2 regions of the Streptomyces pactum genome follow, and region 1 is predicted to be linked to the other one. Evidence: riboswitches for the same ligand, from Rfam matches in the RefSeq annotation. Region 1 holds a riboswitch; the other holds the start of a gene.
What was found. Region 1 has a riboswitch for S-adenosylmethionine ahead of thrC (threonine synthase). Riboswitches for the same ligand answer to the same signal wherever they lie in the genome.

Region 1 (15,487 bases):
CCTGGTCCGCGGGCGAGGAGGTCTGCGAGCAGACCGACGACCCCGGTGGCTCCCGCGACGTGGCGTTCACCGTCCCGCGCACCGGCCACGACTGCTCCGGAGACCCGCTGTACACCCCGGAACCGGAGCCCGAGCCGGCACGGACGGCGGACCCCGGCACGGGCCCCGGCACCGGTACCGGAAGCGGCACCGGCGCCTGCGAGCTCACCAGCCCCGCGGGCAACTGCTACGCCGACGGCCAGTTCTGCGCCAAGAAGCACCGCGGCCTGAGCACCCACGGCCGGGGCGGCGAGTACCTGACCTGCGAGCAGGACTCCGGCGGCATCTGGCGCTGGTCGGACGGCGTCCCCGGCTGACCCTCAGGCCCCGGCTGACCCTCAGGCCACCCTCCGGGCCGCGTACTCCGCGATCTCCGCCATCGGGGGCCGTTCCTCGGTGTCCACGGAGTACGTGCGCGGCTCGAAACCGTCGGCGCCCCGTTCGAACTGGGTGAGGGACGGCCGCACCAGGTGGCCGCGGGCCAGCCGGAGCTGGGCGGTGCGGTAGATCGCGGCGGACATGCGGCCCAGCGCCTGGCCGTCCTGGTGCCGGTGCCGGCGGACGCCGACGTCGACCTGTGCGAGGGCGTCCAGGCCCACCAGGTGCAGGGCGTCGACCAGCATGCCCAGTTCGACGCCGTAGCCGACGGGGAAGGGGAGCTGCTCGAGCAGGGTGCGGCGGGCCGCGTACTCGCCGCCGAGCGGCTGGACGAAGCCGGCCAACTGCGGCCAGTGCAGGTTGAGCAGCGGGCGGGCCATCAGCTCCGTGACCCGGCCGCCCTGGCCGGGCGCGGCGCCGAGCGGGCGGTCGTACATCGCCTTGACGAGGTGCACGTCCGGGTCGGTGAGCAGCGGGCCCACGATGCCGGAGACGAAGTCGGCGGTGAACTCGCGCAGGTCGGCGTCGACGAAGCAGACGATGTCGCCGCCGGTGACCAGCAGCGAGCGCCACAGCACCTCGCCCTTGCCGGGCACGGCCGGGACGCGGGGGAGGATCGTGTCCCGGTGCACCACCCGCGCGCCCGCCGCCGCGGCCACCTCCGACGTGCGGTCGCCCGAACCGGAGTCCACGACCACGACCTCGTCGACGAGCGGCACCCGGCCCATCAGGTCCCGGCGGATCACCGAGACGATGTCGCCGACGGTCGCCTCCTCGTCGAGGGCGGGGAGTACCACGCTGACCGACTGCCCGGTGGCCTGTTTGGCGGTCAGGATCCGCTGGATCGGCCGGTCCGACACGGACCAGGAGCGTGCGCTCAGCCAGCGCTCGACTTCTTCCAGCACGTTCGGTGGCTCCTTTGTGATCCATCTCGCGGTACGGACGACTATCTCAACCGTCGTGGCCTTCGGTTACAGTCTTGAACAACGCGGCGGACCACCGCATGCCGGGGTCACGCGCGTACCACCGAAAAACAACCACATACCGCTCATCCAGAGGGGCAGAGGGATACGGCCCGTTGAAGCCCCGGCAACCCTCCAGTCGGTTCTTGTCACGCGGACGTGGCGAGGCTCCCGACTAGGGAAGGTGCCAAATCCGTCTCACGGCGAGATGCGTCGTGAGGAAGATGAGGAGAAAGGGCCTCGCCTCACATGGCTGTGCAGACTGTCGCAAGCAACACCGACACCGCCGCTTCCCCCACCCTTGCCGCCTCCCCGGTCGACCTCGGTCCCGCCGCGGCGCTCTCCTGCCGCGAGTGCGGCCACCGCGTGCCGCTCGGCCCCGTCTTCGCCTGCGAGGAGTGTTTCGGCCCGCTGGAGATCGCCTACGACTTCTCGACCTACGACACCGAGGAGCTCCGCGCGCGCATCGAGGCGGGCCCCGCGAACATCTGGCGCTACGCCCCGCTGCTGCCCGTCCCCGCCGACGTGGCCGACAAGCCGAACATCAACCCGGGCTGGACCAAGCTGGTCAAGGCCGACAACCTGGCCCGCGAGCTCGGCGTCACCGGCGGCCTGTACGTCAAGGACGACTCCGGCAACCCGACGCACTCCTTCAAGGACCGCGTCGTCGCGCAGGCCATCGAGGCCGCCCGCGCCTTCGGTTTCACCACCCTGTCCTGCTCCTCCACCGGCAACCTCGCGGGTGCCGTCGGCGCCGCCGCCGCCCGCGCCGGCTTCCGCTCCTGCGTGTTCATCCCGCACGACCTGGAGCAGGGCAAGGTCGTCATGGCCGCCGTCTACGGCGGTGAGCTGGTCGGCATCGAGGGCAACTACGACGACGTGAACCGCTTCTGCTCCGAGCTGATCGGCGACCCGGCGGGCGAGGGCTGGGGCTTCGTCAACGTCAACCTGCGGCCGTACTACGCGGAGGGCTCCAAGACCCTCGCCTACGAGGTCTGCGAGCAGCTCGGCTGGCGGCTGCCCGACCAGATCGTCGTCCCGATCGCGTCCGGCTCCCAGCTCACGAAGATCGACAAGGGCCTGCAGGAGCTGATCAGGCTCGGTCTGGTCGAGGACAAGCCGTACAAGATCTTCGGCGCCCAGGCCGAGGGCTGCTCGCCGGTGTCCACCGCGTACAAGGCCGGCCACGACGTCGTCCGCCCCCAGAAGCCGGACACCATCGCCAAGTCCCTGGCGATCGGCAACCCGGCCGACGGCCCCTACGTCCTCGACATCGCGCGCCGCACCGGCGGCGCGGTGGAGGACGTGACCGACGAGCAGGTCGTCGAGGCCATCAAGCTGCTCGCCCGCACCGAGGGCATCTTCGCGGAGACGGCGGGCGGCGTGACGGTCGGCGTGACCAAGAAGCTGATCGAGGACGGCGTCCTGGACCCGTCGCTCACCACCGTCGTCCTCAACACCGGCGACGGACTGAAGACCCTCGACGCGGTGGCCGGCACCGGCCTCAGCGCCACGATCCGTCCCAACCTGGACTCCTTCCGAGAGGCTGGCCTCGCATGAGCGTGACCGTTCGCATCCCGACCATCCTGCGCACCTACACCGGCGGCAAGGCCGAGGTGCCCGCCGAGGGCGTCAACCTGGGCGAGGTCATCTCCGACCTGGAGAAGAACCACACCGGCATCGCCGCCCGTGTCCTGGACGACCAGGGCAAGCTGCGCCGCTTCGTCAACGTCTACGTCAACGACGACGACGTCCGCTTCGAGCAGGGCCTGGAGACCGCGACCCCGGACGGCGCCGGCGTCTCCATCATCCCCGCGGTCGCGGGTGGCTGACCCGCCTCTCCGTTACCTTCGGTAATCGCGGTAACGCTCGGTTTGTCGAATTGCCCCCTCCGTAAGAGAAGCGGAGGGGGCAATTCCATGTGGTTGAGCGCGGTAGAGTTGGGGAACGCGCTCCCGATCGGAAGATCGGGAACCCTGAATTCCTGCCGCCCGTCCGACAAGATGTAGCCAAAGTGTGGGCGTATTTCGCGGCTTTTGTTCCCTTTGTGTGCCCCGACTTGACCCGAATTCAGGCGAATTCTCGCCACATTCCGGGCCGGGTGCGTCCAGATTTCTCGTCCGATTGACCTGTTGCAGACGGCAGTTGGACAGATACATTCAGCCGCGGTCGACGCGTTCCGGCGCACGCCCCCAGTCGTGGGGGGTGAGGTCTGACCCGGGTCCGCGAAGTGCGGATCTGTGCAAGGGCCAGTAATAGGGGAGTTAGGCATGGCTCAGGGCACCGTCAAGTGGTTCAACGCGGAGAAGGGGTACGGCTTCATCGCGGTCGACGGTGGTGCGGATGTTTTCGTCCACTACAGCGCGATTCAGATGGACGGCTACCGCACCCTCGAAGAAGGCCAGCGGGTCGAGTTCGAGATCTCGCAGGGTCAGAAGGGCCCGCAGGCCGACATGGTTCGCCTCAGCGCCTGAGACGCGCGGCCACCGCAAGCGAAGGTCTTCTCTGAAGGGCTCGCATCCCCCCGGGGGTGCGGGCCCTTCGGTCTGCCCGGACTCCTGCCCGGACTGCTGCCCGGGCTCCCGCCCGGACGCCGGTCCCGAAGGGCGGTCCCGAAGGGCGGTCCCCGGCGCCGATCCCCGGAAGGCGCTTGCACTCGACAGGGGCGAGTGCTAATCATTGCGTTAGCACTCTGAAGGTGAGAGTGACAACGAAGGACCGGGTCGGTGAGGCCCGCAGGCCGGGTGGGGAAGGAACCGCCAGGCAGGCGAGCCGTCCGTCGCGGGCGCGGGCGCGGTCCGAAGGAATCACCCCCAGTCCTGGAGGGACCACTTCACATGGCCAAGATCATCGCGTTCGACGAGGAGGCGCGGCGCGGCCTCGAGCGCGGCATGAACCAGCTCGCGGACGCCGTCAAGGTGACGCTCGGCCCCAAGGGCCGCAACGTCGTCCTCGAGAAGAAGTGGGGCGCCCCCACGATCACCAACGATGGTGTCTCCATCGCCAAGGAGATCGAGCTCGAGGACCCGTACGAGAAGATCGGCGCCGAGCTGGTCAAGGAAGTCGCCAAGAAGACGGACGACGTCGCCGGTGACGGTACGACCACCGCGACCGTTCTCGCCCAGGCCCTGGTCAAGGAAGGCCTGCGCAACGTCGCGGCCGGCGCCAACCCGATGGCCCTGAAGCGCGGTATCGAGAAGGCCGTCGAGGCCGTCTCCGCCGCCCTGCTGGAGCAGGCGAAGGACGTCGAGACCAAGGAGCAGATCGCCTCCACGGCCTCCATCTCCGCCGCCGACACCCAGATCGGCGAGCTCATCGCCGAGGCCATGGACAAGGTCGGCAAGGAAGGCGTCATCACCGTCGAGGAGTCCCAGACCTTCGGTCTGGAGCTGGAGCTCACCGAGGGTATGCGCTTCGACAAGGGCTACATCTCGGCGTACTTCGCCACCGACATGGAGCGTATGGAGGCGTCCCTGGACGACCCGTACATCCTGATCGCCAACTCCAAGATCGGCAACGTCAAGGACCTGCTGCCGCTCCTGGAGAAGGTCATGCAGTCGGGCAAGCCGCTGCTGATCATCGCCGAGGACGTCGAGGGCGAGGCCCTGTCGACCCTGGTCGTCAACAAGATCCGCGGCACCTTCAAGTCCGTCGCCGTCAAGGCCCCGGGCTTCGGCGACCGCCGCAAGGCCATGCTCGGCGACATCGCCATCCTCACGGGCGGCGAGGTCATCTCCGAGGAGGTCGGCCTCAAGCTGGAGAACGCGACGCTCGACCTGCTGGGCAGCGCGCGCAAGGTCGTCATCACCAAGGACGAGACCACGATCGTGGACGGCGCCGGTTCGGCCGACCAGGTCCAGGGCCGCGTCAACCAGATCCGCGCCGAGATCGAGAACAGCGACTCGGACTACGACCGCGAGAAGCTCCAGGAGCGTCTGGCGAAGCTGGCCGGCGGCGTGGCCGTCATCAAGGCCGGTGCCGCCACCGAGGTCGAGCTCAAGGAGCGCAAGCACCGCATCGAGGACGCCGTTCGCAACGCGAAGGCGGCCGTCGAGGAGGGCATCGTCGCCGGTGGTGGCGTGGCCCTGCTCCAGGCCTCCCAGGTCTTCGAGAAGCTGGAGCTGTCGGGTGACGAGGCGACCGGCGCCAACGCCGTGAAGCTCGCCCTGGAGGCCCCGCTGAAGCAGATCGCCGTCAACGGTGGTCTCGAGGGCGGCGTCGTCGTGGAGAAGGTCCGCAACCTGACCGTCGGCCACGGCCTGAACGCCGCGACCGGTGAGTACGTCGACATGATCGCCGAGGGCATCATCGACCCGGCGAAGGTGACCCGCTCTGCCCTGCAGAACGCCGCCTCCATCGCCGCGCTGTTCCTCACCACCGAGGCCGTCATCGCCGACAAGCCGGAGAAGGCCGCCGCGGGCGGCGCTCCGGGCGGCATGCCGGGCGGTGACATGGACTTCTGATCGGCCTCCGGCTGATCGACCGTCCGTCACGTACCGAGGGCGGCACCCCCTGTTCCGGCAGGGGGTGCCGCCCTCGGGCGTTCCCGGGCGCCCGGCGGACGCCCGGGTGTGCCCCGGATCACACCAGGCGGGCAGGGTCGGACGGAATGGTGGCGCGGGGTGGGCCGGTTGTCGCTGGAGTGCGGTCAATGCATGCGCACATACCGACTGGTATCGCCTAAAGGAGCCCCCCACGTGAGTACCACCGCCTCCGACGCCGCCACGCGCGCCGCTCAGATCCTCGCCCGCCCGGCCACCATCAACGGCCTGACCGTCCCGAACCGCATCGCGATGGCCCCGATGACCCGGATGTTCTCGCCGGGCGGCATCCCCGGCGAGGACGTGGTCTCGTACTACTCCCGCCGCGCCGCCGCCGGCGTCGGTCTGATCGTCACCGAGGGCACCTACGTCGGCCACGACTCCGCCGGGCAGAGCGACCGCGTGCCGCGCTTCCACGGCGAGGAGCAACTGGCCGGCTGGGCGAAGGTCGCCGAGGCGGTGCACGCGGCGGGGGGCACGATCGTGCCGCAGCTCTGGCACATCGGCATGGTCCGCAAGCAGGGCGAGCCGCCCTTCGCGGACGCCCCCGCCGTCGGCCCCTCCGGCCTGCGCATCGGCGAGGACGAGGTCACCGGCAAGGCGATGACCCAGCGCGACCTGGACGACGTCATCGGCGCCTTCGCGGAGGCCGCCGCGGCCGCCGAGCGCATCGGCTTCGACGGCGTGGAGATCCACGGCGCCCACGGCTACCTGGTCGACCAGTTCCTGTGGGCGGGCACCAACCGCCGCACCGACGCCTACGGCGGCGACCCGGTGGCCCGCACCCGCTTCGCCGCCGAGATCGTGGCCGCCGTACGGGAGAAGGTCTCGGCCGAGTTCCCCGTGATCTTCCGCTACTCCCAGTGGAAGCAGGAGGCCTACGGCGCCCGCCTCGCCGAGACCCCCGAGGAGCTGGAAGCGATCCTCGCCCCGCTCGCCTCGGCCGGCGTCGACGCCTTCCACGCCTCCACCCGCCGCTACTGGCAGCCCGAGTTCGACGATTCCGACCTCAACCTCGCCGGTTGGACCAAGAAGCTCACCGGCAGGACCGCCATCACGGTCGGCTCGGTCGGCCTGGAGGGCGAGTTCACCGACTCCTTCCAGGGCGTGGGCGCGGCGCTCGGCAGCCTCGACAACCTCCTGGACCGGTTCGAGCGCGACGAGTTCGACATGGTCGCCATCGGCCGCGCGCTGCTCCAGGACCCGCAGTGGGCCCGTAAGGTGCTGGCCGGCCGCTTCGACGAGCTGGCGCCGTTCGACGCGGAGTCGTTGAAGACCCTTAGCTGACCCGGCCCGCCCCGGCCCGCCCCGCCCCGGCCTGATCCGGTCGCGCACCGCGAGGGAGGCCCGGTTCGCTGGCGTACGCCTTCGGACCGCCGCCCCCGCGGGAACCCGGCGTTGCCGGCGTCGCCGACGCCCTGGGCCAGGCGGGCGGGCGGGGCGGACGTCGGTGCAGGCAGCGGCGTAGCCCTGGCCGCTCGGTGTCCGGTGCCCAGGCCGCCGTCAGGCGACGGCTTCAGTCCCAGTACGTCTCGTGGGTCAGCCGGTTTCCCTGTCCGTCGAAGGTGTCGACGGACGCGATGGTCTCCCCGTCGGCGACGGGCAGGGCGAACGCGCGGTACGAGGTCCCCGGCAGCGTCACCACCTCGGCGGTACGGACCGTACCGCCGTCGAGAGTCAACCGGGCCGTGGCCGTACCCGGAGCGGGGTTGCCGACGAAGATCCGGGTCCCGGACGTGCCCTTGCCGGACAGACCGTGCAGCCCGGCGCCTTCGACGAAGTCGTCCCGTCCGTCCACGACGGCGCAACCCGCCCACGGCCCCGCCTGGTGATCGACCTGGACCCCGCCGATGAACACCCGCTGACAGAGCAGCGAGAGGCCCTCCGGCCGGGAACCGCCGCCGAAGCCGGAGCTCCCGTCGGCGTCGCGGTCGGCCTTGTCGCCGGTGTCGGCGTCAGCGGAGGGATAGCCGACCGGTGCGTCCGGGTAGAACGTCAGCGTCACCGACCACTCCTTGCCGTCTATGCTGCCGGAGCGGACCACCCTGCTGCGTTCTCCGGCTTCCAGCGCGTCGGGAACCGGTGATTCGGAGGGGGGCGAGGCCGCGGGGCGCGGGCCGGCGTCCTGCGGCGGGCCGGACAGAAGCGGCAGGACGACGGCTGCCGTGACCGCGGCCACCAGTACCCCGGCCGCCGCGTTCACGGTGGTGCGGCGCGACCTCCGGGCACGGGCACCGTCCAGGATGGCCTGCACAGGTGCTGGTCCGGGCGTCTTCCGCCCGGCCGCCCGGGCCAGCGCATGCCGCACATCCTGTGCGGAATCGGCAGCGTGCGGTGGGTTGAGCCGGTCCGGCACGGAAGCGTCCGTGGCACTCGAGGCGTCCGGTTGTCCGCCGGGTGTGTGGGAGGCGGTCATGCGGCACCTCCTAGATCCGCGCGGTCGTGCGATGTCAGCGCGGGGTGCGCCCTCAGCTTGGCGAGAGCGCGGGAAGCCTGGCTCTTGACCGTGCCGGGCGTGCACCCGAGGGTCCGTGCCACCTCGTCCTCCCCGAGGTCCTCCCAATAACGGAGGACGACCACAGCGCGTTGCCGTTCGGGGAGTTCGGCCAGGGCCTCCATCAGCACGTTGCGCTCCTCCAGACGTTCGGTCTCGCCGGACCGCTGCGGACGGTCCGGAAGCAGAGGGGTGAGCAGGTGGACGACCCGTCTGCGGCGGTGGCGGCTGCGGTTGTTGTTCACCAGCGCGCGCCGTACATAGGCGCCGGCGTCCTCCCGTCGCACCCGGTCCCACCGCGCGTACACCTTGATCAGGGTCGTTTGCACCAGATCTTCCGCCTCGTGGAAATCCCCGGTCAGCATGTAGGCGGTCTTGACCAGGCGGCTCCAGTAGGCCGAGGCGAACGCCGTAAAATCGTCTTCGGCGGCGAGGGCCGGTCCGATGTGCACGAAGGGTCTGTCCCTGCGGGTGTGTGGGCGGGCAGGAGGTACGGTCTGGTCCCCGGGTGCGGGCGGCACCCGGGGACCGGGGACCGGCGGGTCAGTCCCAGTACGTCTCGTGGGTCAGCCGGTTTCCCTGTCCGTCGAAGGTGTCGACGGACGCGATGGTCTCCCCGTCGGCGACGGGCAGGGCGAACGCGCGGTACGAGGTCCCCGGCAGCGTCACCACCTCGGCGGTACGGACCGTACCGCCGTCGAGAGTCAACCGGGCCGTGGCCGTACCCGGAGCGGGGTTGCCGACGAAGATCCGGGTCCCGGACGTGCCCTTGCCGGACAGACCGTGCAGCCCGGCGCCTTCGACGAAGTCGTCCCGTCCGTCCACGACGGCGCAACCCGCCCACGGTCCCGCCTGGTGATCGACCTGGACCCCGCCGATGAACACCCGCTGACAGAGCAGCGAGGGATCCACGGGCCGGGAGCCACCGAAGCCGGAGGTCCAGTCATCGGAGGGGAAGCCCTCCGGAACCTCCGGATAGAACTGCAGCGTCACCGACCACTCCTTGCCGTCGATGATTCCGGAGCCGGCGGAACGGGTCACGCTCCGCTGTTCCCCGTCCTGCGTGTGGCGAGTCGGGTGCTGGTCCCCCTGCACGGCTGACTGCGTCCGCAGCCCCTTGCCGGACGCGTCACCGGACCAGTCGTCGGCCGCCCAGGCACCGGCTACCGGTGTACTGACCACGATGGCGACCGCGCCGACGGCGACCGCGAGCTTCTTGATGCTGCTGGACACGTTGCTCCTACGGGAAGTGGGGTCGATGGACCGGAGGGCGCCTCTCCATCCACTCCTACTCCCGTTGCCGGCCTGGGGGTTGCACGCGGCGCCAGATCTCCGCGTACGCGTGTGGGCGATCGCGTGTTCCGGCTCCGGGTCGTGCTGCCGTCCCTGTGCGTCGATCCGGTGACCGGCGCGAGCGGCGAGCCGTTCGCCCTGGTGGACCTGGGCCGGTGCAACGTCCGTGTCGCCGAGCGGCCGGCGTCGGTGGTGCGGGGTGAGCGGCCGGCGGTCGGGACGCATGCCGTGGACGCGCGGGACGGGCGCGTGGGGGAGGTGATGGCGCATGTCGGCGGCGGTGTGCGGCTGCGGCCGGTCGGCGGGGGCCGGGAGTGGGACTGCCCGAAGGGGGCGGTGGTGGACGCGCAGCCGGAGGAAGTGATGCGGGCCCGGCTGCGCAGGACCAACCACGAGAGCGTCCGGGGTCAGTGCCTAGTCCGGCGCCACGATCCGTTCGACCGCCGCCGCCACCAGCTCGTCGCGCTCGGCCGGGGTGAGCACGTCCGGCAGTGTGAGCTGTTCGACGATCAGCCAGTTCAGGGCCAGGTAGAGGAGCTTGACGGCCGTCGCGTCGCCGGGGAGGCCGGACGCCTCGTGGTAGGAGACGTTGGCGGCGAGGTCGGCGCGGACGCGTTCGGTGAGGACGGCGCGCAGCTCGGGGCGGCGGGTGGCCTCCAGGCGGAGTTCCAGGAGGGCGAGATAGCCGGTGCGGAACGACGCGACGCGGTCGACCAGTTCGCGCATCAGGACGACGTAGGTCTCCCGGTCGCGGCCGGCCGACCGCTGGCGGGCGATCGTGGCCTCGTCCGGGTGGAGCCGCTCGTAGACGCGGGCGCCGGCCTGGGTGAGCAGGTCGTCGCGGTTGGCGAAGTAGTTGGACGCGGTGCCGCCCGGGACGGCGGCCGCCGTGTCCACCGCCCGGAAGGTCAGGCCCCGGGCGCCTTCCTCGGCCAGTACCTCGATCGCGGCGTCGACGAGGGCGGCGCGGCGCTGGTCGTTCCTTCTCACCATGAGCACAACTCCATTGACACCACTCCGTGTGTAGTACTACGGTCAAACCACTTCAAGCAGAGTACTACGTGGGGAGTTCAGTTGCGCAAACTCGTGTACTACGTCGCCGTCACCCTCGACGGACGCATCGCCGGTCCCGGCGGTGAGTTCGACTTCTTCCCGCTCGGCGACGAACGGCGGGCCGCCGAGTACTCGTCCTGGACGAACACGCTGTACCCCGAGACCGTGCCGACCGCCTACCGTGCCGCCGTCGGTCTCACCGACGTACCCAACCGGAACTTCGACACGGTGCTGATGGGGCTCGGCAGCTACCGTCCCGGCCTCGACGAGGGGTACGCCAGCCCGTACACCCACCTGCGCCAGTACGTGGTCTCGAGCACCCTGAAAGCCGACGAGGCCGACCCCGCCGTCACGGTGGTGCCGGGCGACCCGCTCGGTCTCGTCCGGGCACTCAAGGCGGAGGAGGGCGGCGAGCTGGACATCTGGCTCTGCGGCGGGGGCAGGCTCGCCGGGGCCCTGCTGCCCGAGATCGACGAACTGGTGATCAAGAGCTACCCGGTGATCGCCGGCGCCGGTGTCCCGCTGGTCGACGGTGACTTCGACCCCACTCTGTTCGACGTCGCCAGTCGCACCGCCTTCGAGAACGGCGTCACGCTGACCCGCTTCACCCGCCGGTAGGAGGGCGACCCGGCTCAGAGGCCGCCCATCGGCTCGATGTCCACCCGTACCGGCGTCCCCCACACCCGCAGCACCTCGTAGTCCGTGAACTCGTGGACGAGCCGGTACGCCATGGCCGCGCGGGGGGCGCGCAGTTGGGCCGCGATGTACAGCTCGGCCTCGCGGCGGTCGCGGCGCGGGGTGCCGCACAGTTGCCACGCCTGCCCGTTCCACAGCTCGGGCAGCCAGCGCTGCTGGGGCTGCGGCCGGTCGCCACGGACGCCGTAGCGGGACTGGACCGGCTCGGTGGTCCGGGCGGGGAGCGGGCCGCCGTTGTACTCGGCGCGGCGGGCGGTGCGGCGGCGGGTCTCGCACAGGAGGCACAGGTCGGGGGCGGCCTTGTCGACCGGGCCGTTCGGGTGTTCCGGGCAGCGGGTGCTGGGGACGGCCGTCGAGACGCTCTCCTCGAGCTGGTCCATCGCGCGCTTGAGGTCCGCGCGGACCTCGTGCAGCTTCGCGTCGGAGGTGTCGGCGGTCAGGGCCTCGCCGTGCTCACCGAGGAGACGCAGGGCGCGGCCCAGGGCGGTCGACTGGGCGTGGTTCATGTTCCTCAGGGTCGCACACGGGACCGACGGGCCCGCCCGGTTCCGCCGCCCGCAGGACGGGGCCGAGGCCGAGGAAGTACGTCGCCGCGAAGCCGACCACGTACCCGGTGAGCAGCCCGCCGCCGTACACCGCCGCCGTCGCCGCCCAGCCTCCGCCGCCCGCGAGGAGCGGGAACAGCGCCCAGCCCGACGGGCCGATCGCCGTCGCCCCCACGTCGGTGCCGAGCATCGCGAACAGGCCTGCGAAGGCGCCGCCCGCCGCCCCGCCCACGCAGGCCGTGAGGAAGGGGCGGCCGAGGGGCAGTGACACGCCGTAGAGCAACGGCTCGCCCACACCCAGCAGGCCCGCCGGGAGCGCGGACCTGATCGTCGTACGGACGGACGTGTCGTGGCGCAGGCGGACGTACACCGCCGCCGCCGCGCCCACCTGGCCCGCGCCCGCCATGGCCAGGATGGGCAGCAGGACGGTGTGGCCCTGCTGTTCGATGAGGGTGGTGTGGATGGGGATGAGTGCCTGGTGCAGGCCCAGCATCACCAGGGGGAGGAAGAGGCCGCCGAGGACCAGGCCGGCCAGGGCGCCCGTCGTCGCCAGGAGCCAGTCCGAGGCCGTGCCGATGGCCGTGGCGACCTCGCCGGCCGCGTACATGAGGACGTAGAGGGTGACCAGGCCGGAGACCAGGACCGTCAGGGCCGGGGTGAGCAGGACGTCCAGGGTGCCGGGGAGGCGGGCGCGGCACCACTTCTCCACGCGGGTGCCGAGGAGCGCGGCGGCCAGTGCGCCCAGGACGCCGCCCTGGCCGGGGGCGAGCGCGACGCCGAACGCGGTCACCTTCGCCACGCCCGGGTAGACGACGACGGCGGCGACCGCGCCGCCCAGCACGGGGGTGCCGCCGAACTCCTTCGCCGTGTTGTGCCCGACGAACACCGCGATCAGCGCCATGAAGGCGGAGGAGAGGGCGGCCAGGGCGGGGGTGACGCCGGGGAGCCACCCGAGGTTGGCCAGCAGACCGGCGACGCCCGCCAGGATGCCGCAGCCGATCAGGGCGGGGACGAGCGGGACGAAGACGTCCGCGACGCGGCGCAGGGCCGTCTTGAGGGGGGTGGCGTTGCGCCGCTTCTGCCGTGCCTTCAGCTCGGCACCGCGCAGGGCGAGGACGTCCGCCGTGTCCGCGCGGGCGCCCGCCGCGCGGACGGGAGTGCCGGCGGTGACGGCGGGGACGTCCGCCGTGCCGACGGGAGTGTCGGCCGTGCCGCCGTCACCGGCGGGCGTTCTGCCGTCACCGGTCGGCGTGTGGTCACCGGTCGGTGTGCGGTCACCGGTCGGCGTGCCGTCGCCCGCCAGCAGCGCCTCGAACGCCGCCGTCACCCGTCCGACCACCCCCGGCCCCAGCACGATCTGGTACGAGTCGCCGTCCTCCACCACCCCGAGCACGCCCGGCAGGGCGCGCAGCGCCGGGTCCTCGACCCCGGAGCGGTGGGCCAGGCCCAGGCGGAGGCGGGTCATGCAGTGGGCGACGGAGGTGACGTTCGCGGGGCCGCCTACGAGGCGGAGGAGGGCGGCGGCCGTGGTGGCGGGGTCGTCGTGGGTGTCCTTGTGCACTCCCCGAGCGTGCGGTCAGCCCTTCGCCGCCGCCAGCGCGGCGCGCAGGTGGCCGCCGGAGTCCTCCAGAAGGCGGGCCGCCGTCGGGCCGTCCACATCGGCCAGCAGGGTCAGGATCGCGTGCTTGACCTCGCCGTCGGTGGCGGTCAACGCACGCTCGATCTCGTCGTCGGCGGCACCGGTGGCGAGCGCGACGATGCGGCGCGAGCGGGCGCGCAGCTTCTCGTTGGAGGCGCGGACGTCCACCATCAGGTTCCCGTACGTCTTGCCGAGGCGGATCATCGTCATCGTCGACAGCATGTTCAGGACCAGCTTCTGCGCCGTACCGGCCTTCAGGCGGGTGGAGCCGGTGATCAGCTCGGGCCCGGTGACGACCTCGATGCCGTGCTCGGCGGCGGCGGCCAGGGCGCTGCCCCGGTTGCAGGCGAGGCCGATGGTCAGGGCGCCGAGGGCGCGGGCGTGCTCGACGGCGCCGACGGCGTACGGCGTGCGGCCGGAGGCGGAGACGCCGACCACCGTGTCGTCGGCGGTCAGGGTGAGGGCGTCCAGGTCGGCGCGGGCCAGCTCGGCCGAGTCCTCGGCGCCCTCGACGGAGGTGACCATGGCGTCCGGACCGCCCGCGATGAGGCCGACGACCTGTCCGGGGGCGGTGTTGAAGGTGGGCGGGCATTCGGAGGCGTCCAGCACGCCGAGGCGGCCCGCCGTGCCCGCGCCCGCGTAGACCAGCCGTCCGCCGCGCGCCATCCGGGCGGCGACGGCGTCGACCGCGGCGGCGATCTCGGGCAGCCGCTCGGCGACGGCGGCGGGCACGGCGGTGTCCTCGCCGTTCATCACCCGGGCGATGTCGAGGGTGGACATCCGGTCGATCTCGGCCAGCTCGGGCCGGAAGGCCTCGGTGGTGAGGCTCTCCAACTGGGAACGGAGGTCGGGGTGGCGGGGGGTTGCGGTCATGAGGAAGCGGCTCTTTTCAGCTTCGGTGTCTGTACTTACCCAGGGGCGCGGGGCCGTGCCGGCGTGCGGCCCCGCCGCGTGGGCGCGGCCGCCCGCGGCCGCCCGCGGCGAGCGGGTCCTACGGTCTGCCACGCGACCCGTGCCGATGCGCCAGCGCCTCGTACGAGGCCGCCAGAGCCGGCGCCGCCGACTCGTACGTCCGCTGCGCCACCCCCACGAACAGGCAGTCCACCACCAGGAGCTGACTGGTCCGCGACGACATCGCGGCCGGCCGCAGCTCGCTCTCCCGCGACGTGGACGTGGTCAGCACGTGGTCGGCGTACTGCGTGACGGGACTGTCGGGGCGGCCGGTGATGGCGACGGTCGTCGCGCCGCGTTCGAAGGCGACCCGCAGCGGTTCGATGACGTCGCCCGTCGACCCGGAGTGCGTGATGGCGAGGGCGACGTCCCCGGCGCGCAGTTGCACCGCGTTGGTGACGGCGAGGTGCGGATCGCCGGGGGCGTGGGCTATGAGCCCTATGCGCAGGAGTTTCTGGGTGAGGTCCTGCGCGACCAGGCCGGAGGCGCCGATGCCGTACACGTCGGTGCGGCGGGCGGCGGCGAGCGCGGCGACGGCCGCGCCGAGCTGGACGGTGTCCAGCGCGGCGGCGGTGTCGGCGAGGGTCTGCTGCTCGTCGTAGGCGAGTTTGGCGACGACGTCGGCGATCGGGTCGTCGACCGCGATGTCGGTCGTGATGGCGGGCGCGCGGCCGGACTGCTGCTGGGCGGCGAGTCCGGCCAGCGCGAGGCGCAGGTCCCGGTAGCCGGGGTAGCCGAGCAGCCGGGCGGTGCGTACGACGGTCGCCTCGCTGGTGCCGGTCAGCTCGGCGAGGCCGGTGACCGTGAGCGCCGCGCAGCCGGCCGGGTCGCCCGCGACGGCCTCGGCGACCCGCTGCATGGAGCGGGTCATCGACGGCGCCAGCGTGCGCACCTTG
Region 2 (15,487 bases), 1.4 Mb from region 1:
CCAGGGCCGCCTCCGCCTCCCCGAGCCGGGTCTTGAGCCGCCGGGTCTCGCTCTCGGCGGCGGACACCTGGGCGTGCCCCTCGGCGCGGACGGCGTCCATCTCCGCTCGCATCTTGCGCAGCGCCGCCTCGCCGCGCTTGACGTCGCTGAGGGCCGAGCGCAGCTTGCGGTGCAGCGCATCGGCCTCCTTCTTCGCCGCGTCCAGCTCGGCACGCAGCCGCTCGGTCTCGGACCTGGTGTGCTCCCGGGCCCGGGCCAGCTCCTCGTGCAGCCGCTCCAGCTCCGCGCGGCCCTCCTCGTCGGCACGCTCGGCGTCCGCGCGCTGCACCTCCTCGCCGGCGGCGGTCACCAGCTTCACCCAGCCGTGCGGCCGCAGCACATAGGCGGCGGCCGCCACGTCGAGGGGGTCCGCGGCCGGGGGCGGGGAGCCGGCGTCCAGGGCCCCGGCCAGTTCCGGCTGGGCCTCCCTGAACGCCTCACCGATGCGCTGGCGGAACAGGGGGTCGGTCTCGACGGCGGCGGCCATGGCGTTGCCGGCGAACTTGGCCCTGCGGTTCGGGGCGAACCGGGCGTACTGTCTGAGCTGCGCCGGCAGTTCACCGAGGGTGAGTCCACCGAAGCCGTCGGACACGATCTGCACGACCCTGCGGCGCACACCGTCGGGCAGCGGCCGGTCGAGCACCTCAGCGGCGCCGTCGCCCGGCCCCCCGCCGTGTGTCTCCACCATCCGTCACCCCAATGCCTCTGCGTGACCCCGCGCGGGATCACCTCATGCGGGGCCGCTCCGGTCAGGAGGCGGCACCCGGCCTGTCCACGAGTTCCACCTGGTCCACGGCGTTGCACCAGCGGCACCGCACCGACTCGATGGTCTCACTGAGTACCTCGCGCTCCTCGACGTTCGGCTCACCGGCCAGATCGAGGTGCACGTACTCGACGACCTTCGAGGCCCGGGTCACGTCGAAGCGGGTGAGGTTGCCGCAGAGGGTGCAGCGCCACCGCGTCGTGTCGGTCGGCAGGGGAACCGTCATCGTGGCTGTTCGCTCTCTTCCGGTGTCGGCCGCGCCGGGCTCCCCCGGCGCGTTTGGCTCGTAACCCTACGGCCTGGCGGGTACCCGACGCCCGCGTGTCCACGGCGGCGAGGCGGTCCGGGCGGTTGCGTCCCGTTACGTCATGCTCTGTGTCCATGATCCGCAACTGGAGCACGGCGGCCCTCAGGACGGTCAGGACACCCGGCACGCCCCGTACGACCCGGGGCCGGTCCGCGCCGGTGACGTACGGGCTGATCGTCCTGTGCTGCCTGCTCTTCCTGATCAGCCCGGCGGCGGGCCTGAATCCGGTGTACGGCACCGGGGAGGAACTGCTCGCGGCGCAGCGCGCGTACTTCCGGCGCTGGGGCGTAATCCCCGCAGAACTGTTCGAGGACTCCCCCGGGTCCGCCCTCACCCCCGCCACGGCGCTGTTCGTCCACGGGAGCTGGGTGCACCTGCTGGGCAACATGCTCTTCCTCTACGTCTTCGGCGCGATGACCGAGGAACGGATGGGCCGGCTCCAGTTCGCCCTGTTCTACCTCGGCTGCGGCTACCTGGCCCTGCTCGGCTACGCGGGGGCCAACGCCCACTCCCCGCAGTCCCTGGTCGGCGCCTCGGGGGCGATCTCCGCGACCCTCGGCGCCTTCCTCTTCCTCTTCCCGCACGCCCGGGTGACCAGCCTCCTGCCCTTCCTCTTCTTCCTGCCGCTGCGCTTCCCGGCCTGGGTCGTCCTGCCCTTCTGGGCCGCTCTCCAGTGGACGGCGGCGGGGCGGGCCGGCGACGGGCCGGGAGTGGCGTACCTCGCGCACCTGGTCGGCTTCGGGCTGGGCTTCGTCTTCGCCTGGGTGCGGTTCGGGCGTACGACTAGAGTGAAGAGCGTTCCAGTGACGGCCCCCGAGGGAGAGAAACAGCCGTGATCAGCGCGATCGTCCTCATCAAGACCAGCGTGGACCGGATCCCCGAGATCGCGGAGCAGATCGCCGCGCTGGAGAACGTCAGCGAGGTCTTCTCCGTCACCGGCACCTACGACCTGATCGCCATGGTGCGGGTGAACGAGCACGAGGACCTGGCAGAGGTCATCCCCGGCCGGATCAGCAAGATCCCGGGCGTGGAGGGCACGGACACGCACGTGGCGTTCCGGACGTACTCGCAGCACGACCTGGAGGCGGCGTTCGCCATCGGGCTCGACAACTGAGCCCGCGACCCGGTCCCCGTACCTGATGAAGAGTTCTTCATCGCGGACTCATCCGGGACGACGGGTACCGGGCGCAGGATCAAGGACATGGTCTTCTCTCGCCGGATGGCGGCCCTGGCGGCCGTCGTCCTGATCCCGCTCGGCATCGCCGCGACCAGCTTCGCCCTCACCGACAGCCCGCAGGAACCCAAGGTTCCGGCCAAGGTGGAGCTGGAGAGCGGCTCCCCGACGCCGGCACCCACCTCCTCCTCGCCCGAGCCGACGCCCAGCGACCAGGTGGTGACCCGGCCACCGGTGACCGACAGCCCTCCGGATGACGACGATGACGACGACCGAGGCCAGGAGTCCGACGACGGAGCCTCCGGCGGGGGCGCCGACGACGGAGCCGGCGACGACGGCTGACCGCGAGCGCCGCCGGATCTCGGCCCGGGTCCGCATCCTCCTGTGGCTGCTGCTCGTGATGGCGGTCGCCCTCGCCTCGGTGGCCGCGACCACCCGCTCGATCCTGCTGCGCGACACCGACCAGCGGATCAACGGCCTGCTCGCGCAGGAAGCCGGCGAGTTCGCCAACTTCGAGGAGCAGGGCTTCGACCCGGAGACCGGCCGCCCGTTCACCGACCCGGGCCGGCTGCTGCGGGTCTTTTTGGAACGCCAGTACGCCGACCTGGACGAGGAACTGATCGGCCTGGTGGGCGAGAAGGGCAGCAAGCCCGCGCAGATCATCCAGCAGCGCGAGATCCCGGTCGCCCTGCCCCTGCACGAGGACGCGGACGCCAGGCGCCGCATCTACGCCTCGCCCGACTCCACCGGCACCCTGCACCGGCCCCAGGGCGACATCCGCTGGGCCAAGGTCACCGTCGCCCGGTACGGCGGCGAGCCGGCGGCCGCCTTCGTGGTCGCCTTCCACCCCGGGCGGGAACAGGCCCGCGCGAACGAGGTGTTCCGCGTCCTGCTCGCCATCTCCGGCGTCGCCCTGCTGATGACGACCGGCATCGCCTGGGTGGTCGCGGGCCGGATCCTCAAACCGGTGCGGCTGGTGCGCACCACGGCCGCGCAGCTCACCGAGCAGGACCTGACCCGGCGCATCCCGGTGCACGGACACGACGACGTGGCCGCGCTCGCCGAGACCTTCAACGCAATGCTCGACCGGCTGGAACGCGCCTTCGCCACCCAGCGCCGGTTCGTCGACGACGCGAGCCACGAACTGCGCACCCCGATCACCATCGTGCGCGGCCACCTGGAACTGATGGGCGACGACCCGGCGGAACGCGAGGAGACCGTCCGCCTCGTCACCGACGAGCTGGACCGGATGAGCCGCATCGTCGAGGACCTGCTGCTGCTCGCCAAGGCCGAACGCCCCGACTTCGTCACCCCCGAGCCGGTCCAGCTCGCCGAACTCACCGCCGACGTCTACGTCAAGGCCCGCACCCTCGGCGACCGGGACTGGGTGCTGGACGGGGTCGCCGACCGCGAGGCCCGGCTGGACCCTCAGCGCATCACCCAGGCCATGGTGCAGCTCGCGCAGAACGCCGTGCAGCACACCACCGCCGGCCAGACCATCCGCATAGGCTCCCGCGCCGACGACACCCGCGTCGAGCTCTACGTCGCCGACTCCGGACCCGGGGTCCAGCCGCAAGACGCCGAGGTCGTCTTCGAGCGCTTCCGGCGCGGCACGGCCCGGCGCGGGGTGCGCGGAACCGGCGCCGGACTCGGGCTGTCGATCGTCAAGGCGATCGCCGAGGGCCACGGCGGGCGGGTCGCCCTGCGCACCACCGAGGGCGGCGGCGCCACCTTCGTACTGACACTGGACTGATTCCGGAAGAGGCACGCCCATGAACCGCATCCTCATCGTCGAGGACGAGGAGCGCATCGCCTCCTTCGTCGAGAAGGGCCTGCGCGCCAACGGCTTCACCACCACCGCCGTGGCCGACGGCGACGCCGCCTACGAGTACGCCCTCACCGGCGGCTTCGACCTGGTCGTCCTGGACATCGGGCTGCCCGGCCGGGACGGCTTCACGGTCCTGCGCGAACTGCGCGAGTCCCGGGTGACGACCCCGGTGATCGTGCTGACCGCCCGGGACTCCGTACGGGACACGGTGGCCGGCCTGGAGGGCGGCGCGGACGACTGGATGACCAAGCCGTTCCGCTTCGAGGAACTGCTCGCCCGGGTACGGCTGCGGCTGCGGACGGCGGCCAGGGCACCGGAGGTGACGGTGCTGAGGTCCGGCGACCTCTCCCTCGACCTGCGCACCCGCCGGGCCCGTGCCGGGGAGCGGACCGTGGACCTGACGGCCCGTGAGTTCGTGCTGCTCGAACTGTTCCTGCGGCACCCGGGGCAGGTCCTGTCCCGGGAGCAGATCCTGTCCCACGTGTGGGGCTACGACTTCGACCCGGGCTCCAACATCGTGGACGTGTACGTGCGGGCGCTGCGCAAGAAGCTGGGGGCGCAGCGGGTGGAGACGGTACGGGGCATGGGGTACCGGCTGCCGGGCTGACGCACCCGGCCCACCGGCGGCCGGTCGGCCGCCGGGCTGACCGGCTTTTTGGTGAGGTTTCCTTCATGTCGGACTCATTGAGGGCTCACCGCCCGGGAGAACCCTCGATGACGTGACGTTGAACCTCCGCCTCGCGGCGGCCCTCTGCGTGGCGCTGTCCCTGTGCGCGCTGCTGGCGGTTCCCGCCAACTTCCCCGCCCTCAGTGGCGACGCGCGCCTCACCCTCGCCGTGTTCGCGCTGGCCACCTGCGCCTGGATCGGTACGCCGATCGACGACACCTACATCGCGCTGGGCGCCGGACTCGCGCTGACCGCGACCGGCGTCATCAGCAGCGACACCCTCTTCGGCACCCTCGGCGACGACACGGTGTGGCTGCTGATCTGCGCCTTCGTGCTGGCGGCGGCGGTGGCCCGGACCGGGCTGGCCGGGCGGGCGGCGGCGTTCCTGGTCGGCGGGGCGCGCAGCGTACGGCAGTTGGTGCACCTGACGACGGCCGCGCTGGTCGTGACGGCGTTCGCGGTGCCGGCCACCTCGGGCCGGGCGGCGCTCGCGCTGCCGGTGTTCCTCGCCCTCGCCAAGGCCCTCGCCGACCGGAAGCGACTGGTCGTGATGCTGGCGCTGCTGTTCCCGACCGTGATCCTGCTGTCCGCGGTGGCGACCCTGATCGGCGCGGGCGCGCATCTGATCACGGTGTCGGTGCTGTGGGAGGCGACCGGGGACCGGATCGGCTTCACCCAGTGGCTGCTGCTCGGTCTGCCGCTGGCGGTGACCTCCTCCCATCTGGCCGCCGAGACCGTCCTGTCGACGACCACTCGGCGAGCGGACCGCAAGGGCCCGGTCCGGATCACCGCACAGGAGATACAGCGGCACAGCGAGAGCCCGGTCACCGGTCCCTGGACGCAGGCGGAGAAGCGCTGCGCCGCGCTGCTGGCCACCGTGGTGACCCTGTGGTGCAGCGAGCCGCTGCACCACGTCTCCCCGGCGGTGGTGGCGCTGATCGGCGCGGTCGTCGCCTCCTCCCCCGCGCTCGGCACCGTGCGGCTCAAGGACGCGCTGAAGACCGTTCCCTGGTCCCTGCTGCTGTTCATGGCGGCGACCATGGCGATGGGCGTCGCGCTCGCCGACTCCGGTGCGGCCGAGTGGCTGGTGTCGGGCTTGCCGGCGGACGTCACGCCGGCCGTCTTCCTCGGGGTCGTGGTCGCGGTGAGCACGGCGGCCCACCTGGTTCTCCAGTCCCGCTCGGCCCGGTCCTCCGTCCTGGTGCCACTGGTGATCGCCGCGGCCGTGGGCGTCGGCGTCAACCCGGTCGCCGCCGCGCTCGCGTCCACCGCCGCGGCCGGCTTCTGCCACACGCTCCCGGCCTCCGCCAAGCCGGTCACGCTCTTCTCCGACATCCCCGGCACCCCCACCTACACCCCGCGCGACCTGCTGCGGCTGTCCGCCGTCCTGGCACCGCTGACCGCCGCGCTCGTGCTGTTCTTCGCCGCCGCCGTCTGGCCGCTGCTCGGCGTACCCGTGACCCGTTGAAGGAGTCCTCCATGTCCTCAGTGCCCTCAGTGCCTTCCGCGCCTTCCCTGCCCTCAGTGCCTTCCGCGCCCTCCGTGCCGTCCGTGCCGTCCGTGCTGAACCGTGTCGTCGTGGCCCCCAGCGGCTTCAAGGAGTCCCTGTCCGCCCAGGCCGCCGCGGACGCCATCGCGGCCGGTGTCCGCCGGGTGCTGCCGGACGCCGGGATCGACCGGATCCCGCTGGTGGACGGCGGCGAGGGCACGGCCGTCGCGCTGGCCGCCGCGACCGGCGGGCGGCTGGTCGCGCTGGCCGCCACCGGCCCGGTCGGCGAACCCGTCGGCACCCACTTCGCGCTGCTCGGCGCCGGGGACACCGCCGTGGTGGAGATGGCGGCCGTCGCGGGCCTGTCCCTGGTCCCCCGCGATCTGCGCGACCCGGGCACCACGACGACCCACGGCGTCGGCGAGCTGATCCGCGCCGCGCTCGACACCGGGGTGCGGCGGGTCCTGGTCGGCTGCGGCGACTCGGGCACGTCGGACGGGGGCGCGGGCGCGCTCCAGGCGCTCGGGGCCCGGCTGCTGGACGCGGACGGCTTCGAACTCCCGCACGGCGGGCGGGAGCTGGCCCGGCTGGCCCGCATCGACGCGTCCGGTCTGGACGCCCGGCTGCGGGACACCGAGCTGCTCGTCGCCTGCAACCCGTTCAACGTGCTGTGCGGCGAGCGCGGCGTGGCCCGGGTGTTCGGCCCGCAGAAGGGCGCGACGCCCGCGCAGGTCGAGGAGTTGTCGGCCGGTCTGGAGAACTGGGCGCGCGTCCTCGTCCGCGACCTCGGTGCCGTCGGCACCGACCTGCGCCACGGCCCCGGCACCGGCGCCTCCGGCGGGCTCGGCGCCGGTCTCGCCGCCGTCGGCGCCCGGCTGCTGCCCCGCTTCGACGTACTCCTCGACCACCTCGACCTCGACGCCCGCCTGGCCCGCGCCGACCTGGTGCTCACCGCCGAGGGGGCGCTGGACCACCAGACGCCGCGCGGCAAGGTCCCGGCCGAGGTGGCCCGCCGCGCCAAGCTCTACGGCCGTCCCGTGCTGGCCCTGGCCGGCACGCTCGGCGAGGGCGCGCACGAGGTGCCGGGGGTGGACGCCTGCCACGGCATCATGCCGGCGCCGATGGCCCTGGCGGACGCGTTGCTGCGCGCCGCCGAGCTCCTCACGGACGCCACGGAACGGGCGCTGCGGATGATCCTGCTGGGCTCGCGGCTGCCGGGTCAGACGGCAGTGCCGGCGGCGGACGTCCCGGCGCCGGGGGTGCCCGCGGCCGACGTCCCGGCGCTGGGGATGCCCGCGCCGGAGGTGCCCGCGGCGGACGTGTCGGGCACGCAACGCCCGTCCTCGGTCCGGTAGTTCCAGCGGGCGCCGTCGCTGACCAGCTCCCTGACGGCCTTCACGAACCGCTCGACGTGCTCGTTGGGGGTGCCCGCGCCGAAGCTCACGCGGATGGCGTTGAGGGACTTCTCCCCGGGCGCCGCCTCGGGGGCGCCGCACTCGCCCTGCGCCTGCGGGTCGCTGCCGAGCAGGGTGCGCACCAGCGGGTGGGCGCAGAACAGGCCGTCCCGCACACCGATGCCGTACTCGGCGGAGAGGGCCGCGGCGAAGTGAGAGCTGTTCCAGCCCTCGACGACGAAGGAGAGCACGCCGACGCGGGGGGCGTCGGCGCCGAAGAGGGAGAGGATCCGCACCTGCGGCACCTCGGCGAGCCCGGCCCGCACCTTCCCGATCAGGTACTCCTCGCGGGCGACCAGCGCGTCGAACCCGGCCTCGGTGAGCGCCTTGCAGGCGGAGGCGATCGCGTAGGCGCCGATGACGTTGGGCGACCCGGCCTCGTGCCGTGCGGCGCTGTCGTGCCACTCCACGTCCACGCCGCCGTCCGCGCGCCGGGTGACCTTGCGGCTGGCGCCGCCGCCGGCGAGGTACGGCTCCGCCTCGCGCAGCCAGTCGGCGCGTCCGGCCAGTACGCCGGCGCCGAAGGGGGCGTACAGCTTGTGCCCGGAGAAGGCGACCCAGTCGACGTCCAGGCCGGCCACGGAGACGGGGTGGTGCGGGGCGAGCTGGGCGGCGTCCAGCACGATCCGGGCACCGTGCGCGTGCGCGGCGGCGGCGAGTTCGCGCACCGGCCACAGCTCGCCGGTGACGTTGGAGGCGCCGGTGACGCAGACCAGCGCGGGCCCGTACGGCTCGCGGGCGGCGAGGGCGCGCTCCAGGGTCTCGACGGCCTGCGCCGGGGTGCGCGGGGCGTCCAGGAAGGTCACGTCCGCGTCGCGCCAGGGCAGCAGCGAGGCGTGGTGCTCGGTCTCGAAGACGAAGACCCGGCAGCCGGCCGGCAGCGTGGCGGCGAGCAGGTTGAGGGAGTCGGTGGTGGACCGGGTGAACACGACCTGGTCCCCGTCCCGGCAGCCGAGGAACCCGGCGACGGTCCTCCGCGCGTTCTCGAACAGGTCGGTCGAGAGCTGCGACAGGTACCCGGCCCCGCGGTGCACGCTGCCGTAGTAGGGGGCGTAGGCCGCCACGTCGTCCCAGACCCGCTGGAGCGCGGGCGCGCTGGCGGCGTAGTCGAGGGCGGCGTAGCTGACCTCCCCGCCGGTGACGAGCGGGACGGTGACATCACGGCCCAGCACGGGCAGCGCGCCCTCGGTGTCGGGACAGGCGGACTGGTCGGCGGCGAGGGCGGAGACGGACATGGGTGCACTCCCGTGAAGGCAGGTGGAGTCACCACGCGAACCGCGACGGCTCAAGCGTGGGACAAGGCGGAGAAGGCGGTGAAGGGGGATGCGGAGGCGGGGCTCTGCGGCCCTATCGCATTCGCTGATTCACGGGAGACTCCCTCGGACGACCCAGGACCCCTGGTTTCGCGAGGGGTCCGCGCTTGCCGTGAACCTTGCTGTCCACGGCCTGGTCTTCACCCGGGGCACCCCGCCACGGACGGAGGGTTGCCGGACAGTCGGCCGGGGCCTGATGACTGTCACTCATGACCTGGACAAAACCTAGGGGAAGAGAACGACGCCCCGCAACCCGGGTCCGGATCGCGGGACGCACGTCACACGGGGAGGCCGCTACGCGTTGCTCACGGCCACCCAGCGCTCCAGGACGCGCCTGGCCGCGCCCGAGTCGATCGACTCCGCGGCCCGGTCCATACCGGCCCGGATCTGCTCCGTCAGCGTCCCCGCACCCGGCTCCAGGGCCACCAGGGCCGCCGCCGAGTTGAGCAGCACCGCGTCCCGCACGGGTCCCGTCTCGCCGGCCAGCAGGCGGCGGGCGACGTCGGCGTTGTAGGAGGCGTCGGCGCCGCGCAGCGCCTGAACCGGCACCAGCTCGAGTCCGACGTCCCGGGGGTCGAAGGTCTCCTCGGTCACCCGGCCGTCCCGCACGACCCAGACCCGCGAGGTGGACGTCGTGGTCAGTTCGTCGAGCCCGTCGTCGCCTCGGAAGACCAGGGACGAGTGGCCGCGCTCGGCGAAGACGCCGGCGATGATCGGCGCCATCCGGGCGTGGGCGACCCCGATCGCCTGGGACCGTACCTTGGCGGGATTGGTCAGCGGGCCCAGGAAGTTGAACACCGTGCGGATGCCGAGCTGGCCGCGCGCCGCCGCCACATGGCGCAGGGCGGGGTGGAACTTCACCGCGAAGCAGAAGGTGATGCCGGCCTCCTCGGCGACCTCGGCCACTCGCTTCGGGGTGAGCTCCAGGTTGACGCCGAGCTTCTCCAGCACGTCGGAGGCGCCGGATGCCGAGGAGGCGGCCCGGTTGCCGTGCTTGACGACCTTCGCGCCCGTGCCGGCCACGACGATCGCCGACATGGTGGAGATGTTGACGGTCTTGGCGCCGTCGCCGCCGGTGCCGACGATGTCGACCGTCTCACCCGGCACCTCGATCACGTTGGCGTGGGCGTACATGGTGCGGACGAGACCGGAGATCTCCTCGACCGTCTCCCCCTTGAACCGCAGCCCCACCGCGAAGCCGGCGATCTGCGCGTCGGTCGCCTCGCCGCGCATGATCACGTCCAGCGCCCAGGCGGTGTCGTCCGCCGACAGGTCGCGGCCGTCCAGCAGTCCGTTCAGCAGGGCGGGCCAGGAGCGGCCCGCCGCGGTGTCGCCTCCAGCGGGGGTCACAGCGCTCATGAGCCGCTCCTGAATCGTGTGTATGGCGGGCAGGGAGTGTGGTCCCACCCTATCCAGCCCCGGGCACGGCGAAGGGCCCCGTCCGCGGAACGGACGGGGCCCTTCGACCGTGGTGTGGCGACGCTGGAGGGTCAGTGGTGGCCGTGGCCGCTCGTGATCTCCTTGTACTCCTCGACGGTCGGCTTCGGGATCTGCGACTCCTCGCCGTAGTAGCCCTTGCTCAGCTTGGCGCGGAGCTTCTCCGTGCGCTTCACCTTGCGCCGGACGCCGTTCTCGTCGACCTCCGGGCCGATCTCGGCCGGCTTGTACTGCTCGTGCGCCGTGAGCGTGTGCAGTTGCTCCTGGCTGAGCGGCTCGTGCACCTCGATGAACTCACCGTGCGGCAGGCGCTTGATGATGCCCGACTCGCGGCCGTGCAGCACCTTGTCCCTGTCCCGGCGCTGGAGGCCGAGGCAGATCCGCTTGGTGACGATGAACGCCACGACCGGGCCGACGAAGAACGCGATGCGGACGAACCAGGTGATCGCGTTGATCGACAGGTGGAAGTGCGTGGCCCAGATGTCGTTGCCGCCACCGACGAGCAGGATGAAGTACTCGGTGATCCAGGCGACACCGAACGCGGTGCGCGTCGGGGCGTTGCGCGGGCGGTCCAGGATGTGGTGCTCGCGCTTGTCGCCGGTGACCCAGGACTCGATGAACGGGTAGACCGCGATCGCCGCCAGGACCAGCGGGAAGATCATCAGCGGGATGAGCACGCCCAGGACGAGCGTGTGGCCCCAGAAGTTGATCTCCCAGCCGGGCATCACACGGATCAGACCCTCGGAGAAGCCCATGTACCAGTCGGGCTGGGCGCCGGTGGAGACCATGTCCGGCCGATAGGGGCCGATGGACCAGATGGGGTTGATGGTGGCGATGGCCGAGATGGCGGCGATCACACCGAAGACCAGGAAGAAGAAGCCTCCGGCCTTCGCCATGTACACCGGCAGCAGCGGCATGCCGACGACGTTCTTGTTGGTCTTGCCGGGACCCGCGAACTGCGTGTGCTTGTGGTAGAAGACCAGGATCAGGTGGCCCACCACCAGGCCGAGCATGATGCCCGGCAGCAGCAGGATGTGGATCGAGTAGAACCGGGCCACGAAGTCGTGGCCGGGGAACTCCCCGCCGAAGAGGAAGAACGAGATGTACGTGCCGACGATCGGCACGGACAGGATCGCGCCCTCCATGAAGCGGATACCGGTGCCCGAGAGCAGGTCGTCCGGGAGCGAGTAACCGGTGAAGCCGGTGAACATGCCGAGGACGAGCAGCAGGAAGCCGAACAGCCAGTTGATCTCACGCGGCTTGCGGAACGCGCCGGTGAAGAAGACGCGCATCATGTGCACGAACATGCCGGCGAGGAAGATCAGCGCCGCCCAGTGGTGGATCTGCCGGATGAGCAGACCACCGCGGACGTCGAAGCTGATGTCCAGCGTCGAGGCGTACGCCTCACTCATGAGCTGGCCCTGCAGCGGCACGTACGAGCCGTGGTACGTGACCTCGTTCATCGACGGGTGGAAGAACAGCGTCAGGTACACACCCGTGAGGATGATGATGATGAAGCTGTAGAGGCAGACCTCACCCAGCATGAACGACCAGTGGTCGGGGAAGATCTTGCGCATGTTGGCCTTGGCCAGGGAGTAGATCCCCAGACGGCCGTCGGCCCAGTCGGCGACGCGCTCGCCGGCCGGCGCCTTCCCGCGAGAGCGGGGGGCTTCGTTGGCTGTAGTGCTCATCCGCGCTCCCAGAAGGCAGGACCGACGGGCTCCTCGAAGTCGCCGAGCGCTTCGAGGTACCCCTCGTCGTTCACGCCGATGCGCAGTTGCGGCAGGGCGTGACCGGCGGGACCGAAGATCACCCGGGCGCCGTCGGCAAGGTCGAAGGTGGACTGGTGGCAGGGGCAGAGCGCGTGGTGCGTCTGCTGCTCGTACAGGGAGATCGGGCAACCGACGTGGGTGCAGATCTTCGAGTACGCCACGATGCCCTCGTGCGACCACTCGAGCTCGCGCTTGTCCTTGATGGCCTCCGGCTCCAGCCGGATGATCATCAGGGCCGCCTTCGCGATCTCGGTCATGAACTCCTCGTCGTGCTCGTCCAGGCCCTCGGGCATGGCGAAGGTGAGCGAGCCCACCGCGACGTCGGAAGGACGCAGCGGTTCGTGGGTGTTCATGTTGACGAGCAGCTTGCCCTTGGACCACAGGGTGTGGCGGAGCTTGGTCCCGGGCAGCGGGCCGAGGTCGCGCAGCAGGACGACGCCGGAGAGCGGCACCAGCGTGAGCGCGCCCAGCATCGTGTTGCGGATCAGCTTGCGGCGCCCGATCACGGATTCCTTGGCACCCTGCTTGAAGTCCGCGTGGACCTTGGCACGGGTCTCGGCGTCAGCCTCGATCGGGTGACGCTCGTCGGCGACCTCCTCGTCGGACATCAGCGTGCGGGCCCAGTGGACCGCGCCGGCGCCGATCGCGAACAGCGCGACGCCGAGCGTCATGCCGAGCGCGAAGTTCAGCGCACTGATGTGACCGAGCGGGAAGATGTACACCGACTCGTCGACCGGGATCGTCACGAACGAGGCGATGAAGCCGACGGTGGCCAGCATCGAGAGCGTGAACAGCAGGGCGACCGTGCGCTCGGACCGCTTGGCGGCCCGCTCGTCGACGTCCTGGATCCGGTGCTCGTGGGGCGGCAGACCCGGGTCGGCGAACGGGTGCTGCTCGTCCGCGGGGCGCATCGCGCCGTGCCCGTGCGGGGCGTCCTGCTCAGCGGGCAGGTTCTCTTCTGGAATGTCTTGGCTACTCATGACTTCTTGGCCTTTGCGGTCCGAGCGGCGACCCAGACGGCGACGGCGATCAGGGCGCCCAGTCCGAACACCCAGGCGAACAGACCTTCACTGACCGGACCCAGTCCGCCGAGGCTGAGACCACCCGGGTTCTCGGTGTCGTCGCTGTTGACCGCGTCCAGGTAGGCGATGATGTCCTTCTTGTTCTGCTCCGACAGCGTGGTGTCGGGGAAGGAGGGCATGTTCTGCGGGCCGGTCTGCATGGCCTCGTAGATGTGCTTGGGGTCGACATCCTCGAGGTTCGGCGCGTACTTGCCGTGCGTCAGGGCGCCGCCCTTGCCGGTGAAGTTGTGACACTGCGCGCAGTTGTTGCGGAACAGCTCACCGCCCTTGGCGATGTCCGCGCCCTCCGGGCCGTACTTCTCCTCCGACGGGATGGCCGGACCGGCACCCAGCGACGCGACGTAGGCGGCGAGCTGGTCGATCTCGGCCTGGGAGTAGATCACCTTCTTGCGCGGGACCTGCGCGCCGGGCTGCTGGGCCGGCATACGGCCGGTGCCCACCTGGAAGTCGACGGCCGCGGCGCCCACGCCGACCAGGCTCGGACCGTCGGTGGTGCCCTGCCCTCCGGTGCCGTGGCAAGTGGCACAGCCGACGGCGTAGAGCTTCTTGCCCTCGTCGATGGCTAGGGACTGGGCGGTTTCATCGGCCTGCGCCTTGTCCGCAGGTGCGAACGCGGCGTACAGCCCCCCTGTGCATGCCAGCGCGAGGAGTAGGACGACGAGCGCCGCCAGCGGGTGGCGTCGTCGTGCGGAGAGCTTTTTCACGGATTACCCCGGTGTCAGGATCTTCTGCGTCGATGCTTCTGGTATTGCGCGGGTGCTTGCCGCGACTACTTGATCATGTAGATCGTGGCGAAGAGGCCGATCCAGACGACATCGACGAAGTGCCAGTAATAGGACACGACGATGGCCGCGGTCGCCTGCTCGTGGGTGAACCTCCGGGCCGCGTAGGTGCGGCCGAGGACCAGCAGGAAGGCGATGAGGCCGCCCGTCACGTGCAGTCCGTGGAAGCCGGTGGTCAGGTAGAACACCGAGCCGTACGGGTCCGACGAGAGCGAGAGGCCCTCGTGCTTGACCAGTTCGGTGTATTCGAACACCTGACCGCCGATGAAGATCGACCCCATCACGAAGGTGACGATGAACCACATCCTGAGCTTCTTCACGTCACCGCGCTCGGCCGCGAACACGCCGAGCTGACAGGTGAGGGAGGAGAGCACCAGGATCGTGGTGTTCGTCGCGGAGAACGGGAAGTTCAACGCGTCGGCCTTCTCGGACCAGAAGTCCGGGCCGGTCACCGATCGCAGGGTGAAGTACATCGCGAAGAGGGCCGCGAAGAACATCAGCTCGGAACTCAACCAGATGATGGTTCCGACGCTGGTGAGGTTCGGCCGGTTGACCGACGGGTGCGCGTGCCCGGTTTCTACTGTCGTTGCTGTCGCCACGACCGACATTATGTCGGTCGCTTATCCCGCCCTCACCCCGGGGGGTGCCGTTCGGAGTGTCCCCCCTGTCTGTACTGCCCGTATGGCCCATCGAGCGGCCGGTCGAAGCCATGTCCGAACCAGTGTTGACGAGGTGTTCAAAGGAGTAGCATCCGGCGCGACGGGCTACGACTGTTTCACTGCGTATCGGAGGAAGCATGCAGCCGACCGCCACGGTGCTGGTCTACAGCGACGACTCCAACACCCGCGAGCAGGTGCGGCTGGCGACCGGTCGCCGGCCGGCTCCGGACGTTCCCGTGGTCGAGTTCGTGGAGTGCGCCACTCCGGCAGCCGCGATCAAGGAGCTGGACAAGGGCGGGATCGACGTCTGCGTCCTGGACGGCGAGGCGGTGCCCATGGGCGGCATGGGACTGTGCCGGCAGATCAAGGACGAGGTCTTCCGGTGCCCGCCGGTGCTGCTGCTCATCGCCCGCCCGCAGGACGCGTGGCTGGCGACGTGGAGCCGTGCGGAGGCGGCTGTGACGCTGCCGGTGGAACCGGTGGAGTTCGCGGGTGCGCTGGCCGCCCTGCTGCGGGAGAAGAGGCTGCAGGGCGTCTAGGGGCGCGCGGGGGTCGGGGGGCGGGCGCGCGGTCGGGGCGGCGCTCCTGTGGCTTGTCACGGCGTTCCCCGCGCTTCTGAGCGCCTCACACAGCCGTCGGCCGCAGTCTCGCCGCCTCCTGGGTGTTCGGGGCGTTGCCGGTAGCGCCCGTCAGGGCGCTTCCCGCGCGCCATTTCGCCCAG

Region 2: it holds a riboswitch for S-adenosylmethionine, as region 1 does, so the genes downstream of both, B1H29_RS26585 (aminotransferase class V-fold PLP-dependent enzyme) here and thrC (threonine synthase) in region 1, are expected to answer to the same signal.

What each region holds. Positions count from the first base shown of each region.
Region 1 covers NZ_CP019724.1:4,844,967-4,860,453, forward strand. Annotated here, with positions in the region: gene B1H29_RS38180 (hypothetical protein) at 1-356, shown strand, start outside; gene B1H29_RS20590 (glucosyl-3-phosphoglycerate synthase) at 378-1,322, opposite strand; SAM riboswitch class I at 1,463-1,610, shown strand; gene thrC (threonine synthase) at 1,629-2,939, shown strand; gene B1H29_RS20600 (MoaD/ThiS family protein) at 2,936-3,211, shown strand; gene B1H29_RS20605 (cold-shock protein) at 3,650-3,853, shown strand; gene groL (chaperonin GroEL) at 4,217-5,842, shown strand; gene B1H29_RS20615 (NADH:flavin oxidoreductase) at 6,077-7,207, shown strand; gene B1H29_RS20620 (hypothetical protein) at 7,437-8,174, opposite strand; gene B1H29_RS20625 (SigE family RNA polymerase sigma factor) at 8,333-8,866, opposite strand; gene B1H29_RS20630 (hypothetical protein) at 8,958-9,647, opposite strand; partial or broken gene B1H29_RS39430 (hypothetical protein) at 9,759-10,106, shown strand; gene B1H29_RS20640 (TetR/AcrR family transcriptional regulator) at 10,122-10,700, opposite strand; gene B1H29_RS20645 (dihydrofolate reductase family protein) at 10,782-11,378, shown strand; gene B1H29_RS20650 (hypothetical protein) at 11,393-11,962, opposite strand; gene B1H29_RS20655 (PTS transporter subunit EIIC) at 11,910-13,562, opposite strand; gene murQ (N-acetylmuramic acid 6-phosphate etherase) at 13,578-14,513, opposite strand; gene B1H29_RS20665 (MurR/RpiR family transcriptional regulator) at 14,632-15,487, opposite strand, start outside.
Region 2 covers NZ_CP019724.1:6,208,850-6,224,336, reverse strand. Annotated here, with positions in the region: gene B1H29_RS26630 (NYN domain-containing protein) at 1-727, opposite strand, end outside; gene B1H29_RS26625 (hypothetical protein) at 789-1,028, opposite strand; gene B1H29_RS26620 (rhomboid family intramembrane serine protease) at 1,184-1,945, shown strand; gene B1H29_RS26615 (Lrp/AsnC family transcriptional regulator) at 1,942-2,223, shown strand; gene B1H29_RS26610 (hypothetical protein) at 2,311-2,625, shown strand; gene B1H29_RS26605 (sensor histidine kinase) at 2,546-4,036, shown strand; gene B1H29_RS26600 (response regulator transcription factor) at 4,056-4,718, shown strand; gene B1H29_RS26595 (SLC13 family permease) at 4,831-6,246, shown strand; partial or broken gene B1H29_RS26590 (glycerate kinase) at 6,258-7,406, shown strand; gene B1H29_RS26585 (aminotransferase class V-fold PLP-dependent enzyme) at 7,487-8,956, opposite strand; SAM riboswitch class IV at 9,133-9,249, opposite strand; gene trpD (anthranilate phosphoribosyltransferase) at 9,329-10,393, opposite strand; gene qcrB (cytochrome bc1 complex cytochrome b subunit) at 10,525-12,162, opposite strand; gene qcrA (cytochrome bc1 complex Rieske iron-sulfur subunit) at 12,159-13,223, opposite strand; gene qcrC (cytochrome bc1 complex diheme cytochrome c subunit) at 13,220-14,029, opposite strand; gene ctaE (aa3-type cytochrome oxidase subunit III) at 14,095-14,715, opposite strand; gene B1H29_RS26555 (response regulator transcription factor) at 14,904-15,305, shown strand; gene B1H29_RS26550 (L,D-transpeptidase) at 15,391-15,487, opposite strand, start outside.